DNA from 3 places in the Lysinibacillus sp. GW823-FHT06C08 genome. Region 1 is predicted to be linked to each of the others. Evidence: riboswitches for the same ligand, from Rfam matches in the RefSeq annotation. Region 1 holds a riboswitch; each other region holds the start of a gene.
What was found. A riboswitch is a leader RNA that binds a small molecule or an ion and turns the genes downstream of it on or off. The one in region 1 is predicted to bind cobalamin.
Positions count from the first base shown of each region.

Region 1 (7,110 bases):
GGTGTATTTGTAGGCTCTACAAATGTGTTAACGCCAACTTTTACACCAGATTTATTAATGGATTCCATTGAACAGGAAAAAACGACTCATTTCTTTGGCGCACCTGTTGCTTATTTATTAACAGCACAGATGCCGAGATTGCAATCAGCTGATTTGTCCTCCATGAAATGGTGGGTATATGGAGGTGCACCTTTATCTGAAAACGAAGTTCGTTTCATTCAACAGTCATTCCACACAACTAATTTAACATGCGTATATGGATTAACAGAGGCGGGGCCAAGTGGATCATTGCTATTTGGCAAGGAGCATGAAGGAAAGGCTGGGAGTATTGGACAGCGAGCACCTTTAGGTACAGAGATACGTATTGTTAACGACAGTGGCGAAGATGTACCAGCAGGAGAAGTAGGGGAAATCGTTTTATTTGGTGAGGGTAATATGCTTGGCTACTACAGAGATGAAGCGGCAACCAATGCGGCCTTTATAGACAGTTGGTTAAAAACAGGTGATCTAGCTCGTAAGGATGAAGACGGCTTTATTTGGATTGTTGATCGAAAAAAAGATGTGATTATTTCGGGAGGAGTCAATATTTATCCGAAAGAAATTGAAGATTGCCTTTTAAGCTTTGAGGGGATATTTGAAGCGGCAGTGGTTGGTGTTCCACATCCACAATGGGGAGAGACAGTGAAGGCTGTTTATTCCGCTAAACAGGATATTGATGAAGAGGCTCTAAAAGATTATTTAGAGGGGCAGCTTGCTAAGTATAAAATACCGCGAATTTTCGAAAAAGTGGAAGCGCTACCAAGGAATGCGTCAGGCAAAATTTTAAAACAATCTTTGAAAGGACAAGAGGTGAGATAGCATGAAAGTTTTACAACAGGAAATAGCAGGCACAAGCAATTTCTTTACAGATGATGATACGCTTCAAAAAGTGTTGGAAATGATGCTCGATAAAGAATTTTCATCTTATGCGCATCGGGAATTGACGGACTTTGGTGAGCTATGTGCGGGTGCAATAGATGTGAGGGCGAAACATACTGATCGACAAGGAGAGCCTCGCCTTCAAAGGTATAATGCCTATGGCGAAGAGGTTTCAGAGGTATGGGTCAATGACGGCTACAAAAAAACAATTGAGGAGACATATAATACGGGGATTGTTGGCTATGTGCATAAAGATATTCCCCAACTAGGTCACAAAGGGAATTATGTCTATAGTTTTGCGCAAGGTTATTTACTGTCACATGCGGAGCCCGGTTTTTATTGCCCTGTGACGTTAACGATGGCTACTGCCTATTTATTAGACCATTATGCAGAGGAAGGAGTTAAGCAGCGCTTCTTACCGCATGTTTGTGCAACAGGCGATATGGAGCTATATGAGGGAGCGACATTTTTAACAGAGCGACAAGGAGGCTCAGATGTTGGTGCGAATGTAGTAGAAGCAAAACTTGTGGGGAATGAATACCGCCTCTATGGTGAAAAGTATTTCGCCTCCAATGCAGGGATGTGTGGGGTTGCAATGGTATTGGCACGAATAGAGGGTGCACAAGCAGGCTCTAAAGGATTAACTCTATTTGCAGTTCCATGGCGTAATGAAGATGGATCGGCTAACCAACTTCGTATTCGACGACTAAAAGATAAATTAGGTGTGAAAGCCGTTCCATCTGGTGAGGTTGAGTTTGATGGAGCACTCGCTTATGTAGTTGGTGATCAAAATAAAGGGATTTATTATATGCTGGAGGCGCTTAATTTATCAAGAATTTGTAATGCTGTGGCATCCATTGGTATTATGCGCCGTGGCTTCTTAGAGGCGAAGCATTATGTGTCAAATCGATATACCTTTGGTAAACCTTTAACACAGTATCCTATGATCCAGGATACATTGGGTAAATATGCCGCTAAGCTGCATGTAGAAGTAGCCACGATTTTTGATCTTATTCAATTATACGATAAAGTGACAGGTGGTCAGGGAACAGAGCAAGACATCATCATGAACCGTTTATATATTGCCATTATGAAAAAGGAAACGGCAGAGCAGGCGGTCCATTATGCAAGTGAAGCAATTGAGCTACATGGCGGGAATGGCTATATTGAGGACTTTGTAACACCACGCTTACTGAGAGATGCGCAAGTGCTGACGGTATGGGAGGGTACGGCTAATATACTAGCTTTGGAGCTTATTCGCTTAGTGGATAAATACAGGGCACATGAATTGTTTGTTCAAGAGATGAGCAAGCGATTAGAAGTATTAACAGACCATTCATTAGTGAAAATCGTTCAAGAGCAATTAACTAAACTATTGGCAACCTTACAAATTTTTAGTACTCTCGATGAAGCGACAAAAACGTTTGAAGCAAAGGATGTTGCCAAAAAAATGGCTCAATTATATGAAAGTGTCATAGCCGTTGAGTGGGCACAAAAGTTTGGTGGGAAATATGATAAACTAGCGGATGTTTATTTAGAGCAAACTTGGTCATTACGAACGATCGGTGCTCCGATGAAAACCGTACAGTATTTTGCTGAAATCGTCTAATAACCTTTGGAGTCGCCTTGATATAGAGGCGACTTTTTTTAATTTCATGTATAATAAAATCAACTGAATATTATAAAGGTTCTTTACTTAAGTAAAGTGAAAAGGGAAATCGGTGTAATTCCGATGCGGTCCCGCCACTGTAAGTGTGAGTTTTTTCAAATGATGCCACTGAAGATTTCGGGAAGGCTTGAAAAAACGTACTGAGCACAAGCCAGGAGACCTGCCTTTATAGCATAGACATGACAGCCTACGAGGATAGGATGGTGGATTTTGTATCAGTTTTTTGGTGCGATTTTGACCCCTCATCATTCGAAGATGAGGGGTCTTATTTTGATGGAGGAATACTTCTAACACATGAACGCACAAATCAACGAAGGAGGATTCACATGAAGAAATTTTGGAAAATAGGGGTATCGGCATTTTTAACGATAGGGTTGCTAGCAGCTTGTGGACAAGAGGCGCAAAAAGACAATTCCACACCTACAGAAGAGCAAACACAACAAGAAACATCTAAGGCGGAAGAAGCAACATTCCCTATGACTATAACGGATGCTATTGGGAAGGATATTACACTAGAGGCTCCTCCTAAGAAAATAGTGTCACTTATTCCAAGTAATACGGAAATATTGTTTGGCCTAGGTTTAAAGGATGAAATCGTAGGGGTTACAGACAACGACGATTATCCACCAGAGGTAGTTGAAAAGGATAAGGTTGGTGGCATGGAGTACAATATTGAACAAATTATTGCCTTAAAGCCAGATATCGTTTTTGCACATGAATCTAGCATGTCTCTTTCGGAATCAGCCATAGCACAGCTAGAATCTGCGGGCGTGAAAGTATTTGTTGTAAAAAATGCCCAAGATTTTAATGAAACCTATACAACGATTGAACAGCTTGGGCGTGCTACAGGGAAATTACCAGAAGCTGAAAAAATCATTGCTGACATGAAGGCGAAAGTGGAAGAGGTTCAGGGGAAAGTGAAAGACGTTGAACCTAAGAACGTTTTTGTAGAAGCCTCTGATGAACCTAATATTTATACAGCTGGTCAAGGCACATTTATGAACGCAATGCTGGAGATGATCCATGCAAAAAATGTAGCAGCAGACGGTGATAATTGGTATGAAATTGGTGCAGAACAAATTATCACAAAAAATCCAGATGTCATCGTGGTGACATATAGTTATGTACCTGATATTTTAACAAAAATACCAAAGCGTGCTGGTTTCGATACAATTAATGCAGTAAAAAATAATGCTATTGTGCAAGTAGATGAAAGCACAACAAGCCGTCAGGGACCACGTTTAGCGGATGGCCTTGAGGAATTAGCAAAAGCTATCTACCCTGAGGTATTTAAGTGAAAAAAATAGCAACAGCCTATGTATTAACATGTACGCTTCTTATCATTAGCATCTGGTGTGGCGTAGCTATAGGCTCTGTTCATATTCCGATAGAAGTGCTGTGGAATCAGTCAGTTGATGAAACAGCTGCCAATATCTTTTGGAAAATTCGGTTGCCCCGTGTGCTTTTAGCGGGGCTAGTAGGAGCTTCTCTCGCCATTGCGGGAGCGGCTTTCCAAGGCTTGCTCAAAAATCCATTAGCAGATCCATATACATTAGGTATTTCATCTGGTGCTTCTGTCGGCGCAGTCATGACAATTTTTTTTAATATTTCTATACCTGTTGTAGGCTTGTATGCCTTACCTACCTTTAGCATGATAGGCGCAATTATTACAATGGTGATTGTGATGAGCTTTGCTAGAGTAGTAGACCGTTCTTTAAAGATGGAAACACTGATTTTAACAGGAGTTATCTTTAGTTCATTTTTAGGATCGTTAATCTCGTTAATGATTGCTTTATCGGGAGAGGAGCTACGCCAAGTAATCGGCTGGCTACTCGGTTCTGTTTCTATGCGTGGTTGGCCATATGTTCAAATGATTATTCCATTTGTCATTGTTGGTTCCCTTATGCTGTGGACTCAGAGACGTGAGCTTAATGTTCTGTTATATGGGGAAGAAAGAGCGAAGCATTTAGGTGTCAATGTAAAGAAAAGTAAGTATTTGATTTTAGTAGGTGGCTCCATGCTAACTGGAGCAGCAGTTGCTGTTTCAGGCACAATTGGCTTTGTAGGGTTAGTTGTACCACATATGACAAGAATGATTTGGGGCTCTGATCACCGTCATTTACTCCCATTATCATTTTTTAATGGGGCAACATTACTTATTATTTGTGATTTAGTTGCAAGAACCATCATCTTGCCAAGGGAACTGCCCATTGGTGTCATTACGGCATTTATTGGAGCGCCTGTTTTTTCCTATATTTTTTATAAGCAACGAAGAGGCAAGGGGGTACGGGCGTGATTGTTGTTGAACATCTATCAGGTGGTTATGAAGACGTACCGATCGTCAAGGATATAAGCTTTACAGTTGAAAAAGGAAAGATTCTTGGCATTTTAGGGCCAAATGGTAGTGGGAAATCAACATTATTAAAGGTAATGAGTGGTATTCTACCAGCAGTTGAGGGCACGATTTCTATTGATGGACAAAGCATTCTTTCCTACAATGCCCGTGCTTTAGCAAAAAAAATGGCTGTTTTACCACAGCTCCATGCGAATGCTTTTTCAAACAGTGTTAGAGAGGCTATTTCGCTTGGACGTTATCCACATCAATCAGGTTTTTTTTCAAGTTGGTCTGAGCAAGATGAGCAAGCGGTTCAACATGCAATGCTACAAACAGGCATAAAACGTTATGAGCATACACCGATGGAATTTTTATCGGGTGGCGAACAGCAAAGAGTTTTTGTTGCACAGGCCCTTGCTCAAACTGCGGAAATTTTACTGCTAGATGAGCCGACAAATCATTTAGACATTGCCCATCAGCGGCAAATTTTAGATATGGTGCGGAAGGAAGCTGTAGAGTGTGGTTTAACGGTAGTGATGGTATTACATGATATGAATTTAGCCTCTCTCTATTGTGATGAATTATTGCTCATGGAAAGTGGACAAATGAGAGCTTTTGGGGCACCACATGAAGTATTAATTGCTTCTCAGATAGAAGAAATTTATCAAGCACGAGTAGCTACTTATGCTCATCCAGAAATACCTAAACCACAAATTACGATGATGCCTGCAGCAAGCGACTATCAACAGCGCGCTGTAATAAAAAAAGAACATTTTATAATAACGGAACAGTTTATTCAGCTCCAGTCAGAGATTCCTATAAAAACTGTATCCTCTGCTGTCCATAACCCTGGAATTGGGTGGCATAATTGCTTGTTAAACCGCTCTGTTCCTAGTGATTATGTGATTAGTGATGTAAAGAGAGAGGTTAATGAATTTTTGCAAAGAGGCCATTTTTCGCCTACGAATACAGTTGTCATGCTGACAGCAGTGCCAACAGCTCTTGTGGCGATCAATGAGTTACCTGCACCATTTGGCAGTGTGATAGTAGCTGTTACTGCTGGTGTAAGGAATGCAGTAGATGTATCTCGTGTGCACGAAAGGCAGGATGAACCATATATTGGTACTATTAATACATGGGTAATTATCAACGGCTGTTTATCGGAGGAAGCATTTTTTCAGGCCATGATGACAGCTACAGAAGCGAAAACGAAGGCTATGCAATCAGAAAATATTCGTGATGAGCGTAGTGGAACAATTGCTACAGGTACTGCTACAGATAGCCTTTTAATTGCAGCAACTCAAAAAGGGACAGAAATGTTATATGGTGGTCCCATTACGGAAGTTGGTAAAATGATTGCAAAGGGTGTTTTTGAAACTACGGTTCAGGCTATCAGAAATTACAAAAATCAATTTTAGGAGATGAGCGAAATGAAGCTGTACACAAAAACAGGGGATACGGGTAAAACAAGTCTTATAGGAGGACGCGTTGATAAAGATAGTTTACGTGTTGAAACGTATGGGGCTATTGATGAATTAAATTCTTTTATTGGTAAAGCTGTAAGTGAATTAGATCCAGCACTTTTCAAGGATATTTTAACGGATTTAGAAACTATTCAACATGAACTATTCGATGCCGGTGGTGATCTAGCCAACGTGATGAAAGAACGACATTATAAGCTAACTGAACAACCAATTGAGGTGCTAGAGGCTCGTATTGATGCACTTTCAGATGAAGCGCCACCATTACAACGTTTTATTTTGCCAGGAGGGGCACCAGCAGCTGCAACTTTACACATTGCGCGTACGGTTGCTCGGCGAGCAGAGCGTGAAATGGTGACACTTATGAAAGAAGTTGAAGATGTGCCAAAAGTTGTACAAAAATATTTAAATCGATTATCAGATTATTTATTTGCAGCTGCACGAGTAGTAAATGCTCGATTACATGTTGCGGATGTTGAATATATTCGCAGTGGAAATGTTTTTAAAAAATAAAATTTAGTTTTCTACAGAAAGTAAAAAATGCTACTTTGAAAAAATTCAGGGTGGCTTTTTTTCTTGTAAAATGTAAGAATATAAAATTATCAGAAATATTTCCGTTTTATGTTGACTGAATGCTCACTCATTTATTAGAATAGGAATATAATATCGAAGTGATGAACATTTCCGTATGAGCTAGCAAATTTATC
Region 1 covers NZ_JBXAHN010000001.1:258,832-265,941, forward strand. Annotated here, with positions in the region: gene AC1Q6O_RS01235 (class I adenylate-forming enzyme family protein) at 1-858, shown strand, start outside; gene AC1Q6O_RS01240 (acyl-CoA dehydrogenase family protein) at 860-2,527, shown strand; cobalamin riboswitch at 2,587-2,769, shown strand; gene AC1Q6O_RS01245 (ABC transporter substrate-binding protein) at 2,914-3,885, shown strand; gene AC1Q6O_RS01250 (FecCD family ABC transporter permease) at 3,882-4,883, shown strand; gene AC1Q6O_RS01255 (adenosylcobinamide amidohydrolase) at 4,880-6,340, shown strand; gene AC1Q6O_RS01260 (cob(I)yrinic acid a,c-diamide adenosyltransferase) at 6,353-6,916, shown strand.

Region 2 (7,110 bases), on a different contig from region 1:
GTCTTGATGGAATCGGAAGAATCTACAGATGTAGTAGTGACAGATGCTGAGGGGACCATTTTAGCCTCCTCGCAACTGCATCCTGAAATGAAGAATCTGATAAAGAAATTAGATGGAACTACACCATATGAGGGAAAGATTCTACAAGATAACTGGCAACAGGCAAAAGCTATAGCTACTATTAGTCCAATGCAAAAAGAGCAGACAACGATTGGTTATGTCTTTATGTTTCAAAATACAGACTCGATCCATGCATTAATGAAACGCTTGAATAAACATTTCCTTATAGTGGGCATTGTTTCTGGCTTAGTCACCATTGCTGTCATCATTGTGTTATCTAGAAAGCTTGCTGAACCATTAATTCAGATGAAAGAGGCCACGTTGAAAATGAGTAAAGGGGACTTTACGGTCGCTCTTTCTACAAATGGCAAAGATGAGCTTGGGGATTTATCGAATGCCATTCAGCTACTATCAAATGAGTTAAATCATTTAAGGCAGGAGCGCAAAGAGTTTCTATCTAGCATTGCCCATGAGCTTCGTACACCGATAACCTTTATTAAAGGTTATACCGATATTCTTTATAAACGTGATTTGTCCGTGCAAGATCGACAAAAATACTTAGCTATTATATTGGAAGAGACGAATAGACTTTCACGATTAATAAAGGATTTATTTGATTTAGCTAAGATGGATGAAAACTCATTTGTTATTGAAAAACAAAATCTAGATTTACAGGCTTTTTTTACTGGTATTAAGGGGAAATTAAGTCCTGCTTTTCAAGAAAAAGATATCCACTTTGATGTGTGCTGTGAAAAGGGATTAACGTTATGGGCAGATGAGGCAAGATTAGAGCAAATAATAATTAATCTATTAAATAACGCATTGACCTATTGCGGACAGGGGGATACTACCACGGTAGATGTAAAGAAGGTCAATGGTGTATTAACGATTATAATACGAGATACAGGGAGAGGGATTCCCAACAAGGATTTACCGTTTATTTTTGAGCGCTTTTACCGCGTAGAAAAATCTAGAAGTCGTGCGTTAGGTGGTACCGGATTAGGACTTGCCATTGTCAAGGAACTCGTACAGGCTCATGGGGGAGAAGTGACGGTTAAAAGTGAACTAAATAAAGGGACTGTTTTTGAATTATCGTTTAAAGGAGTAGAAGCGGATGAAAACCATTTTATGCATAGACGATGAACCAAGAATGTTAGATTTATTGACTCTTTACTTAGAGCCCGGTTTTCAATGTAGAGCAATGTCTTCCATTCAAGATGCGCTCATTTATCTAGAGGAAGAGCATGTGGATTTAGTTCTTTTGGATATTATGATGCCAGAAATGGATGGGTTTCAAGTGTGTGAAGAAATCAGGAAGTTTTGGCATGTACCTATCATCATGCTTACGGCTAAAGGAGAGCATTCGGATATTGTAAAAGGTTTAAACATTGGGGCAGATGATTATATATTAAAGCCTTTTGATGAGGAAGAGCTATTAGCACGTATACATGCTGTATTAAGGAGAACCAAGATAGAAGACAAGGTGGTTGTCTTTGAGGGTTTACGCTTAGATAAAGAATCCTTTGAATTATATTATCAACAAGAGGCAATCCCATTAACACCAAAAGAATTTTCCATGATGTCCTTATTTCTAGATTATCAAAATAAAGTGTTTTCAAGAGAACATCTTATTAACACAGTTTGGGGTTATCATGTATCCATTGAGGATCGCACTATCGATTCCCATGTCCGTAATTTACGAGAAAAATTAAGGAAAAGTGGATTTCCTGCTGATGATTACTTGCAAACTGTTTGGGGAATCGGCTATAAATGGCAGAAGTTTGCGGATCGAAAGCCTTTAGAACATAAAAACTAGAAAACAACCTCTGCCAAATATATTGGAAGAGGTTGTTCGGATTATTGCGCTGTTAACTCATCTTCTGTTACCCATTTATGATTTTTCACTGCTTCACCATTCGTGGTTGAAGTGTAATCAACCATATAAACTGTGGTTGGTACGGCTTCTTTAATGCGGACGGTTGCTTTTTTCATGCCTTCCATATGAGTAGCAGTCGTTTTTACCTCTGTATCAGGGGACAGTGGTGCTTCCCCTACATCCATTAATTCCTCATGGATAATCCATTTATGATTCTCTACACGTTTGCCACCTGATGTTGGATCATAAGAAATGATATAGGCTGTAGTTTTATAGGCACCAACAATCGTCGCTTCAGCACCCTTCATCCCCTCCATATGCCCATCTGTAATCATAGCGGTACTTCCAACCGGAAATGCTGGATCTTCAGCTTTTCTTAATGTAGCCGGTACTTCTGCTGAGCTAGAATGGTTCATTGAGGAGTGATCCATTTCTGTTTGTTGCTCAGTCTCAGGAGTATTATCTGAAGTTGAGGAAGGCTCCGTTTTATCTTCAGAACAAGCGGATAAAGTAAGTAAAGCAACTGCTGATAATAGTCCACCTGACCATCTTTGCTTGAATGTCATATGAGATCCTCCTTTCTATTTGCCCTTACTGTAACAAACAAATATGCAGAAATGATGGACATTAATTATTACAAAAAACTTCTTTAGTCTATTGACTAAAGAAGTGGATGGAAGCGCTATTGAATGGGCATGATTTTCAATGTTTTTTGTAGTCGGTACGCTAAAATACCAGCGAAAATAGCTAAAACAATATCTTTTGGGAGTGGGGGAATCATCCAGAGCCACGCTAATTTATAGGAAAAATCCTCTGGCGCACTGGCCCATAGTTTATACGCAATAAACATCCAGTTTGTACCTACTAAATAATTGATAGCAGTTGCGATGAATGCGGCTAGCATATAGCTTTTCTTTGTACCACTTCGCTCTACCATTAAACCGGCAACATATGCTGCTAAAATAAAGGTGATAATGAATCCAAATGTAGGGCTTAATAGTTGACTGAATCCTCCACCAAAGCGAGCAAAGACAGGTGCTCCTGCTAATCCAATACACATATAGACTGTGCAGGCAAGCGCTCCCTTCCTACTACCCAAAATAAGTCCGGCTAAAATGGCAAAAAAGGTTTGTAGAGTAATCGGCACTCCTCCCACTGTCATAAAGGGCACAAAGGAAGTTATATTGGCACCGATCATCATGAGGGTAGAAAATATTCCGATATAGGCAATATCTACCGTCTTTAATTTTGGATGACTTTGTTCTGATACTGTTGACATGACTTCACCTCTAATTTCAAAGTATTTATCGTTAGTGTAAAAAACTAAAACAAATGTGTCAACTTAATTATAAGTGTAGGTTAACTTAAGTGTGTTGGAAATTCCTTGTAGACTAACTATATATAAAAATGTATGATAGAATCGTCATAATTTTTTAACTTTACATACTATTGGTGTGACATTTTAAACAATGTCACTTAAAAGGGAAGTCGGTGGAAGTCCGACGCTGTCCCGCAACTGTAACGAGGAGTCCTATCATGTTTATTTGCCACTGTTAAAAATGGGAAGGCTATTTATAGGATGATGAATCGAAGTCAGGAGACCTGCCAATAAGTAATACCTGTAATGCCCACGAGGATGCAAGCAATTACGGACAATAGCTGGATTTTCTGACTTTGTTTATTCGAGGGTATTTTTGTGCGTATTTTTGCATGAAATGCCTTTTTTTATTGAGTGCCAACTGAAGTAAGATCATCTGACCTACATTATGCGAAAGTATATTTAATTGCTTCATTCATCATCTTAGTAGGAGTTTAATGAATGAATAAAAAATTTATGTTATTTTCTTTAGTGCTTCTTTTAGTATTAATCGTATCCATGACACTTGCTGTAATGGTTGGATCTGTTTCGGTGACGCCATTATATGTATGGAAAGTAATTCTTTCGAAATTACCCTTTATACAACACTCAATAGAGCAAGATTGGAGTCGCTCACAGGAAATCATTATTTGGCAAATAAGAGTACCCCGTGTCATCCTTGCCGCTATTGTAGGAGCGGGTTTAGCCATTGCAGGGGCAGCGATTCAAGCACTTGTACGAAATTCCATTGCAGACCCATATATTTTAGGAATTTCTTCAGGAGCAGCAGTTGGAGCAACTTCAGTAATTATTTTAGGTGCTTTTTCATTTTTAGGTATCTACGCACTTTCTGTATCAGCCTTTATAGGGTCTTTGCTCGCAATTGGGTTAGTGTTTTTCTTATCGCGCGTAGGTGGCCGTGTCTCGATTTTTCGCTTGCTATTGGCAGGGATGGCGGTTTCCTTTATATTAACGGCCATTTCTAATTTTATATTAATGATGTCGAAGCAAGAGGGAGCTTTAAAGTCCGTTATGTTTTGGATGTTAGGCAGCTTAGCTGGAGCAAAATGGAATAATATTATTATTCCCGCCTCCATCTTTTTCATTGTGTTCGGGCTTTTATGGCTATTCTATCGAAATTTAAATTTGCTATTACTTGGGGAAGAGGCGGCGGTAACGTTAGGAGTGAATCTTCAACAATTTCGCATACAGCTCATTTTACTTGTCTCACTTTTAACGGGGGTACTTGTAGCAGTGAGCGGTTCTATCGGATTTGTGGGATTAATCATTCCGCATATAGTACGATTAATTGTCGGTTCTAACTATAAATATGTAATACCAGTCAGTGCTTTATTGGGAGGGATTTTCTTAGTTTGGGCAGATGCATTAGCTCGAATTATTATTGCTCCACAGGAAATGCCAATCGGTATTATTACAGCCTTTTGTGGGGGGCCGTTTTTCATTTGGTTACTCCGTCGTAATAATTATTCTTTCGGTGAAGGAGATTAACTTCCATGACATTAGAAGCAAAACAAGTATCATTCTCCATTTACGATCAGCGAATACTTCATGAGGTAAGTGTAAAAATAAAGGAAAAGCAATTTGTCGGGTTAATTGGCCCCAATGGTAGTGGGAAGTCGACATTGCTTAAAAATATGTATCGTCTCCTAAAGCCAGAAAGTGGGACAGTCTTGTTAAATGAACAAGATATTTTAAAGCAATCTAGTAAAGCCATTGCTAAAAATTTAGCCGTTGTTAGTCAAGAAACACCCGTATTATTTGACTTTACTGTTCATGATTTAGTCAGTATGGGAAGGACTCCACATAAAAAGCTATTAGAGCTTGATCAGGAGCAAGATTTTCAAATTGTAAAAGATGCTTTGAAGCAAACGGGCATATTGCACCTAGCGAAACGAAGCTTTAGCTCACTTTCCGGTGGGGAGAAGAAGCGTGTTATGGTGGCAAGAGCACTCGCTCAGCAAGCACAGGTCCTTATATTAGATGAACCAACAAATCATTTAGATATTCAACATCAACTTCAACTGATGGACTTAATTCAAACTTTGCATCTAACAGTAGTAGCCGCTCTCCATGACTTGAATATCGCTGCTATGTACTGTGACCAAATTTATGTTTTACAGCGCGGACGCATTGTTTGCCATGGTACACCAGAAGAAGTACTTACACCATCATTGTTGCGAGAAGTATTTGGAGTATTTGCTGATATTCAAACACATTCACTGACGGGTAAGCCGTATCTTACATATGTCCCTGAACAATTCGCAAGAGGGGGCAACCCTATTTAGTTTGCCACGATCATTCAACACCATCTAATAAAAAAGGGCGCTCCTTCATATAAGAGGGCGCCCTTTGTCATCTACTATTAAGATACCGCTTTTAAACCTGCAACTCCAATGATAATCGCAATGATGCTGATGATTCGTGCAAGGTTTTTAGATTCCCCAAAGAACATAATATTGACCAGCACGGCACCTACAGTTCCAATACCAACCCAAACAACATAGGCGATGCTTAGTTGTAAATAGTTGAAGGAAGCATATAAAAGTGCAAAGGATAAACCAAAGCCTCCGACGTATAATAATAAATTTCGTACGGTTTTATGTTGACTATAAAAGCGTAAACCAATGACACCGACTATTTCCGCCACTGCTGCTAATATAACGAATACCCAGCCCATTATGCATCCACTCCTTTTGTCGTACTAGTATCCTTCGATGGATTATCCGCCAATTTTAGGCCAATAACGCCCAATACTAAAATAACCATGAATATCCCTTTAATTGCATTAAAATCACCATTGAAAATAAAAATATCCATTAAAGTAGTACCAATTGCACCTGCTCCAGCGAAAATTGCGTAGACAGTACCCGTAGGGAGTTTTTCACAAGCCTTCGATAAGAAGTGAAAATCAACAGCGATAATAGATACAATAATGATCCAATGCCACCATGCATTTGCTACATTAAAACCGAATATCCAAAACAATTCAAATAAACTTGTTAGTCCAACATACATCCATTCTTTTTGCATAAATAAATTCCTTCCGTAGTAGAATATTATGACTGACATTCAGTCATTTTTAGAATAAAAGAGAACGCCACTTATGCGTGACGTAGGCCAAGTGCATGATATAAAAAGTCTAGAAGCTCAAGCTTAAGCTGCTGCATGGTTTCATCCTTGCTATCGTCAAACAAATAAATTTGTTCGGCAGCAGATTCGATTAGACCGATGATAAGCTTGGCTGATCGCGATGGATTAATGGAATCTCGAATGATTCCTTGTTGCTGAGCCGTTAATAAAAAATGACTCATCCAAGCATAGTAGGGGGAATAGATGTTTTCCCACTCTTTCAAATGCTCAGTTTGTGCAATACCCGCATAAATAAGTGCGACAATATCTCCATATTCTTTCGTAATTAAGAAAATCATCTCCACCACTTCTTCAAGCTGCTGTTCAAAGGGTTTATGATCTGAAACACCATCTTCGACAGTAGCCATAATGCGCTCTACCATATTTTTGGCAATAGCGGGCATAACCGAAAGACGCGATGGGAAATAAAGATAAAATGTTCCTTGTGCAATTCCAGCTGCCTTTACGATATCTGAAACCTTTGTTTTTTCAATACCTTTTTCTCGAAATACTTCAATGGCTGCTTGAATAATTTTTTCTTCCTTTGACATGATATCCCTCACTTTTGCCTTACTTATTAGTATGTTACAGGAGAGAAAAATGAATGTCAACGAAAAATGACTGATAGTCAGTCATTTTTCGGTAAGTATAGTTGTTTTAATTTCAG
Region 2 covers NZ_JBXAHN010000014.1:16,022-23,131, forward strand. Annotated here, with positions in the region: gene AC1Q6O_RS21545 (sensor histidine kinase) at 1-1,203, shown strand, start outside; gene AC1Q6O_RS21550 (response regulator transcription factor) at 1,175-1,876, shown strand; gene AC1Q6O_RS21555 (YdhK family protein) at 1,918-2,502, opposite strand; gene AC1Q6O_RS21560 (biotin transporter BioY) at 2,619-3,215, opposite strand; cobalamin riboswitch at 3,370-3,560, shown strand; gene AC1Q6O_RS21565 (FecCD family ABC transporter permease) at 3,756-4,802, shown strand; gene AC1Q6O_RS21570 (ABC transporter ATP-binding protein) at 4,808-5,599, shown strand; gene AC1Q6O_RS21575 (DMT family transporter) at 5,677-5,991, opposite strand; gene AC1Q6O_RS21580 (DMT family transporter) at 5,991-6,344, opposite strand; gene AC1Q6O_RS21585 (TetR/AcrR family transcriptional regulator) at 6,416-6,997, opposite strand.
Region 2: it holds a riboswitch for cobalamin, as region 1 does, so the genes downstream of both, AC1Q6O_RS21565 (FecCD family ABC transporter permease) here and AC1Q6O_RS01245 (ABC transporter substrate-binding protein) in region 1, are expected to answer to the same signal.

Region 3 (7,110 bases), on a different contig from region 1:
CATGAAGTAAAATAATCGGGATGACATGTACCTCTGAAGCACCCTTTTTCACACAGTTTGTAATACCTTCTTCGATGTTAGGAGAAGCAAATTCAAGGAAGCATGTTTCCACTAAATATTGTTCATCAATGCGAGATTTCATTTGCTCGATAAATGTACGCACCTCATCATTTCCTGCTGCTAAACGGCTCCCATGGCCAACAAATAATATAGCTTTCATCTCTTTTCTCCTCACTAGTCGCCGCACGGAGCTGGCTCTATTTTTATTTTGGAAGACATATCTTGATACGTAAAATGCAATATCTTTTTCACCCGCTTGAAGTATTTAAATAGACGCTCGTTTGGATGCGCATTTGCTTTATATTCTTCAATAATATCTGTAATTAAAGGGATTAATTGATCAGGCTCCAAACCTTCTACAACAGGCTGTGCTGCATGAGCCGTACGCCCGACTGGTTTCGCTCCAATAAAGACATCAAATTTACTTTTGCGATAGACAATCCCAATATCATCAAACACGGCTCGATAACAAGCCATTCCACAGCCATTGAAGCCAATATTTAATGTTTTCGGTAATGACATACCGCCAAGCTTTTCTTGAATTTCCTCCGCATATGGAATGGAATCTGCTTTTTCACCGTAGCAAAAATCACAAGCCTTCAACGATAACACATCACCAATTGGTGCTAATAAAAAGCCTACTTCCTGTAATTTCTCAGTGATACGTTCAGGCGTTGTTGTAGGTATTTTCAAATGGATTTGATGATCTGGTGTATATTCCATTGATCCTTCTTCTCCTACTACCTCTGCTAACGTCATCATTTGCTGTGGTGTGAAAAATTTATTAGCCACGCCAGGGCTCACTGCTAATTCAAAAATGGATTCTATTTTTTGTTGTACAAGCTTTGGAGTAACCTTGATAGCACTTGTTCCCTTTACCATTGCAAGTGCCGCTGTAGCCATTTCAAGTGCTGTTTTTTTCGGCTTTGGCATAACGGCTATACTGGGTTTATTCATTCTCCCTGCATTAGGGTCTGCCGCAAAGTCATTTCGTGCTGTTCCTGTCTCTTGATTCATCGCCCATGGCTCATTTTCTTCCCGTAAGCGTTGATGAGGACGTAATGGCTGTTTTTCCTCACCAAGTGTATATTTACGTTGGTAGCCTCGCGGTGTAATCATTTTATTATCATAGAAGAACGTAGATGAGTTTCCGATAATAACTGTTGTCAGCATACCAATATCATGTTCCAGCATTTCTGCCAATGTCGTCATCGTCACTTCCTGACGTTCTCGATAGGCACTTTTTACAAGCCCTACTGGTGTGTCAGGAGAACGATATTCTAAAAGAATTCGTTGCGCTTCGACAATTTGTCTTGTACGGCGACCACTTTTAGGATTGTATAAAGCAATAACAAAATCGGCCATAGCTGCGGCTTCCACACGCTTCGCAATTAAATTCCACGGAGTGAGATGGTCACTCAAACTAATGGTACAAGCATCATGCATAATGGGTGCACCAAGTAAACTAGCACATGAATTGATAGCTGAAATACCTGGGACAATCTCCACTTCAATACCAGTTGCCTCTGTCCAGCCTAGCTCAATTAATACTTCATACACCAATCCCGCCATACCATAAACGCCTGCATCTCCACTCGAAATGACCGAAACAATACTTCCTGCCTCTGCTTGACGAACGGCCTCCTGAGCACGTGACACTTCCTCTGTCATACCTGTACTGACAATGGATTTTGCGCTGACTAAATCTTGAATCAGTTCAACATAGGTTTTATAGCCTATGATCATGTCACTTTGTTGTAAAGCCTCTACTGCACGTGTCGTAATATGCTTAAAGTCTCCAGGCCCAAAGCCTACTACGAAAATTTTCCCTTTTTGCGCCATGTTTTTACCCCTCTTTCACCTTTTCAATCCCTTTAATGGCTGTTGTTTGCGCTGTTCGCTGTAATGTCCCTTCTCGAAGTGTAAAAACATGATCGTTATATAAGGATTCATGATGCAAATCCTGTACAAGTGTTCTAGCATGCTCCGTTGACGGTACACGATACCAATTCCCCTGAGGGTAAGCAATCACAACACAAGCATCCTTGCATCGTCCATTACAGCGCGTTCTTGTCGTATGTATTTCTTTATCTAGTGCGTTACGCTGTATTTCATCTCGTATAGCTTGGGTAATTTCCTCCCCATCCTTGTTCATACAGCTACTGCCATTGCAAATAAAGAGATGTGTTTTCATCCCCTCTAAATTCCACGTTGTCATCTTATATCTCCCCTCATTTGCTTTTGGAAAAAAGAAAAAACCTTTACTCTGCCGAAGAGTAAAGGTTTGTAGAAGCCAAATAAAAACGAATAGATTGAAAGACAGATCCTCGCTTTTGCTTCAACTTCTCCCTCCGAAAAGTTTGCATGCACAATCTGATAAGCAGGTTTCCTGACTTAAGCTTCATTTTACTGTCGCACCTTCCCTAGTTTGCACAGGTGGCATTGCGATTTCATCAGCTATTACAGTAGCGGGGGCTGTATTGGACTTTCACCAATTTCCCTATTATCTCGAGTTCTTCGAGCACTTATCGACGTTTTATATGAAATTTTTAATCGTATACATAATAGAAAACTGTCTTAATCATATCTTATTATTTTAAAATTTCAATATTTCTTTAAAAAATCATGACAAATTTATCAATTTCATAGGAGGGGTGAAAGCTATTAAAAATTTGAATTTGCCTTCTTTAATCCTAAAAAACGTTAGTTATCAGAATTTTCGACATTGATATTCTATTTTTAATTTTTTATAAAAAAAGTATAGCATAATTATGGAAATTCGTGATACACTTTGTCGTGAAATCTCACAACTTACTATTTTTCGGTGTAAAATGCTCGTCATTTTGCTTAAAAGGGAAGCCGGTTTAAGTCCGGCGCGGTCCCGCCACTGTAATAGGGAGCTTTATAGAAAATGTCACTGTCCAATGGATGGGAAGACCTATAAAGTGTTGAACTAGAGCCAGGAGACCTGCCGAACATAAGTGATCGTTTCAGCCTACGAGGATAGGTGTGCGGCTTAGCAGATGAAAATGTTATTTGCTTTTTTAGCTATGCACTTTTCCAACAACGGAAAAGTGCTTTTTTATTACGCACGCTACATTCTAAAAATCTATTTACAGTTTGGAGGAAAAAAATTGAAGCTGTCTTGGTGGAAACTTAGTTATTTTCTATTGGCTTTTTTAATGGTGCCAAAGCGTGCCTTCGCCATGCATATCATGGAAGGTTTTTTACCAATCGAATGGGCTATTTTTTGGTGGGTAATCTCCATCCCATTTATTATTTTAGGATTGCGCTCTATTCGTAAAACAATTGATGAAAACCCTGAAACAAAAATGATTCTGGGGCTGTCCGGTGCGTTTGCCTTTGTCCTATCAGCCTTAAAAATCCCTTCAGTTACAGGGAGCTGCTCACATCCAACAGGAGTAGGTCTCGGAACAGTATTATTTGGACCGTTAGCCATGAGTGTCATTGGGACAATTGTTTTATTATTTCAATCTTTACTTTTAGCTCATGGTGGGATCACAACATTAGGGGCTAATGCATTTTCGATGGCTATTGTAGGACCGTTTATCGCCTACTTTGTATTTAAAGGGGCAAAACAATTGGGGTTATCGTTTTCATTAGCTGTTTTCTTTGCGGCCATGCTTGGGGATTTAGGTACATATGTGGTGACTTCCATTCAATTAGCACTAGCCTTCCCATCTGAAGTTGGAGGCTTTATGGCTTCCTTTACAAAGTTCGCAAGTATTTTTGCCTTAACACAAATCCCATTAGCTGTGAGTGAAGGAATATTAACAGTTATTGTCATGAACTTCTTGAAAAAATATAATATTAGCGAATTAAAATCTTTACGTGTTTTCTCTACAAAGGAGGCGCACTAATATGAAACGAAATTTATTACTTTTAGCAATCGTCGTACTATTGGCGATTATCCCTCTTTTCGTCCAAAAAGGAGCAGAATTTGGAGGAGCCGACGGTGAAGCAGAAGCAGCCATTGGGGAGATCAATGCAGAATATGAGCCATGGTTTGATAGTTTGTGGGAACCACCTAGTGGTGAAATTGAAAGCTTATTATTCGTGCTACAAGCAGCTATTGGTGCTGGTTTTATCGGCTACTTTATTGGCTATATGCGTGGCAAGCATAAAGAAGGTTAAGGATTATGTTACTCATTGATAAGTATGCGTATCTCAATAAGCTAGCGTTCGTTCATCCGCTAGAAAAAATGATATTTTCATTAGGACTACTTTTATTCACGCTTATTATGAGAGATGAACGACTTTCACTCATTACATTTTTTGTAATGAGTGCTTTTATCATTTGGGGCGCGAAAATTCCACTAAACTATTATGCGAAGCTATTATTACTACCTGGTTTTTTCTTATTCACAAGTCTCTTATCAATCATCATTTCGATAGCTCCAGCAGCGCATACATTACCAGCCCATATGGGGGCATTTACGTATATAAACTGGACAATTTTTATTGGGAGAGCCAGTATCGCTACCGCCCAGCAACTATTCTTTATTGTACTTGGCAGTATAAGTTGCTTATATTTTTTAGTTTTAACGACATCTGTACAAGGAATTTGTTATGTGCTTCGACAATGGCGGCTACCTACTTTATTAGTTGAGCTAGTAGAACTCACCTATCGTTTTATTTTTATTTTTTTAGAAAGCATGCAAAAAATTCATTTGGCCCAGCAAGCCCGGCTTGGCTACCACTCACCCATGCAATGGTTACGTTCAGTGTCTATGCTAATTGCCGCGTTGTTTATTGAAATGTTTCAGCGCAGTCGAGAGCTTAATCATGCCATGCTGGCGCGTGGTGGTGAAACGGTTTATTGGCATGAAACGGGCGCCTATAGCAAAAAAAACTGGCTTGGTATAACGGCTATTTTTTTATTCCTCATCGTATACGGAGGGTACTTCTCATGACAGCATTTTATTTTAAACTAAACAACCTGTCATATGCCTATGCAGATGGTACGAAGGCTTTGACAGATATTACATTAAACATTCCAAAAGGAAAAAAAATCGCTATACTCGGTCATAATGGAGCAGGAAAATCCACTTTATTTCAGCACCTTAATGGTATTTTGAAACCAACAGCTGGGACCATTTCATTTGATGGAGAAAAACTTCAATATAATAGAAAGGGATTAAAGGCTCTTCGCCAACAGGTTGGAATCGTCTTTCAAGATGCTGATAATCAGCTTTTTTCAGGAACTGTTAAGCAAGATATAGCCTATGGTCCAATGAATCTAGGATGGCCTACGGAAAAAATTGAAGAAAAAATAGCATGGGCTGTTGCACAAACTGAAGTGACAGAGCTACTAGATAAACCCATCCACTTTTTAAGCGTAGGGCAGAAAAAGCGTGTGGCCATGGCAGGTGTATTAGCGATGGAACCGACTGTCCTTTTATTAGATGAACCAACAGCGGGTCTTGATAGCTATTACGCTACACAAGTTTTTCAATACTTAGCCAAAGTAGAAGACCATGAAAGAACGATTATCCTTGCGACTCACGACATTGCCCTTGCCTATGAATGGGCCGATCAAATTATGGTCATGGAGGCAGGAAAAATTATTTATAATGGTGACCCTGTCGCCTTATTTTATGAAGAAGAATTGCTAAAACGGGCACATCTTGAACGACCATGGGTATTTGACATGGCTTTGGCTCTACAAAAAAAGAAATTATGGCACGAAAATATTTCAATTCCTCGCTCTAAGCATGACTTATTGCAATTGATTGAACAGCTATATGTAGAGGCGTAATGGTATCATCCATAAAAAGTAACGGACAGTTCGTTTTTAAATCGCAGAGAAAAATTTTCCTCATTTGCGAAACTTTTCTAACGTTTAACCGTATTAGTATAGTCGAGACATATTATAGAACATCAAGGAGAGATACAATTGAAAAGTTGGTTTAAAAAATCAGTCGCTGTCGCAGCATCCGCTGCATTAATGGTTCCTGTCGCTTCGGCTTTTGCTGAGGAGACACCACAACAAAGTGCGAAGAACGTATTAGCAAGCAATTCACAACATGCAGGTAAGAATCTTACAAATGAAGACAAATGGATGAGTAAGGATACGATTATTATCAAGCATTCTGGCCTTGATAAAAACGTACATAAAAAAATCGGATCTAAGGTCATCCGCTCCATTCCTTCATTAGGCTATGATGTGATTCAACTTAACAAAGGTGTATCCATAGAAAAAGCCGTCTCTTACTATTTAAAGCAGCAAGGGATTTCAAGTGTATCCCCTAGTTATGTCTATCATTCTTTCAACAAAGAAACTGACCCAAAGAAACAAGATATGTATCATCTAAGCCTCTTGCAAATGGATCAGGCTCTAGCATTAGCTGGGGAACATGACGTAACAGTAGCTGTCATCGATTCTGGTGTTGATTTTAAACATCCCGATCTAAAATCTCAAGTACTCACACCTTATAATGCAGCTGCACCGGCAAATACATCTTATCCAGGTGATCATGGAACACATGTTGCTGGGATTATTGCCGCAGCTAAAGACAATGGCATTGGTGGACATGGAATTAATCCACAAGCGAAGCTACTACCTATTGATGTCTTTAACGGAAAAGAAGGAGCAAATGATTTTATCATTGCACAAGGTATTCTGTACGCCATTGAGCAAGGTGTTGATGTCATTAATATGAGTTTAGGAGGCTATGGTGAATCACCACTTATGCAGGATGCTGTTCAAAAAGCTATTGATAGTGGCATTACGATTGTCGCAGCGGCTGGTAATGAGTCGACGGATGAATATTCCTTCCCTGCTTCCTATGAAGGTGTAATTAGTGTTGGTTCCACGAATGATCGTAATAAGCTATCAAGCTATTCCAATTATGGTCCCTCTGTCGATGTCGTGGCTCCTGGCGAAGACATCTACAGTACTGTACACGATGACAAAAAAGGATCATCTTTTGTTAAGTTTAGTGGTACTTCCATGGCATCTCCCGTAGTGGCAGGCATCGTGTCCCTACTTAAATCAAAGCATCCGAATTTAAAGCCACATGAAATTGA
Region 3 covers NZ_JBXAHN010000005.1:51,182-58,291, reverse strand. Annotated here, with positions in the region: gene AC1Q6O_RS13315 (sirohydrochlorin chelatase) at 1-220, opposite strand, end outside; gene cobJ (precorrin-3B C(17)-methyltransferase) at 235-1,902, opposite strand; gene AC1Q6O_RS13305 ((2Fe-2S) ferredoxin domain-containing protein) at 1,907-2,278, opposite strand; cobalamin riboswitch at 2,423-2,604, opposite strand; cobalamin riboswitch at 2,866-3,050, shown strand; gene AC1Q6O_RS13300 (energy-coupling factor ABC transporter permease) at 3,195-3,941, shown strand; gene AC1Q6O_RS13295 (energy-coupling factor ABC transporter substrate-binding protein) at 3,943-4,215, shown strand; gene cbiQ (cobalt ECF transporter T component CbiQ) at 4,221-4,994, shown strand; gene AC1Q6O_RS13285 (energy-coupling factor ABC transporter ATP-binding protein) at 4,991-5,839, shown strand; gene AC1Q6O_RS13280 (S8 family peptidase) at 5,978-7,110, shown strand, end outside.
Region 3: it holds a riboswitch for cobalamin, as region 1 does, so the genes downstream of both, AC1Q6O_RS13305 ((2Fe-2S) ferredoxin domain-containing protein) here and AC1Q6O_RS01245 (ABC transporter substrate-binding protein) in region 1, are expected to answer to the same signal.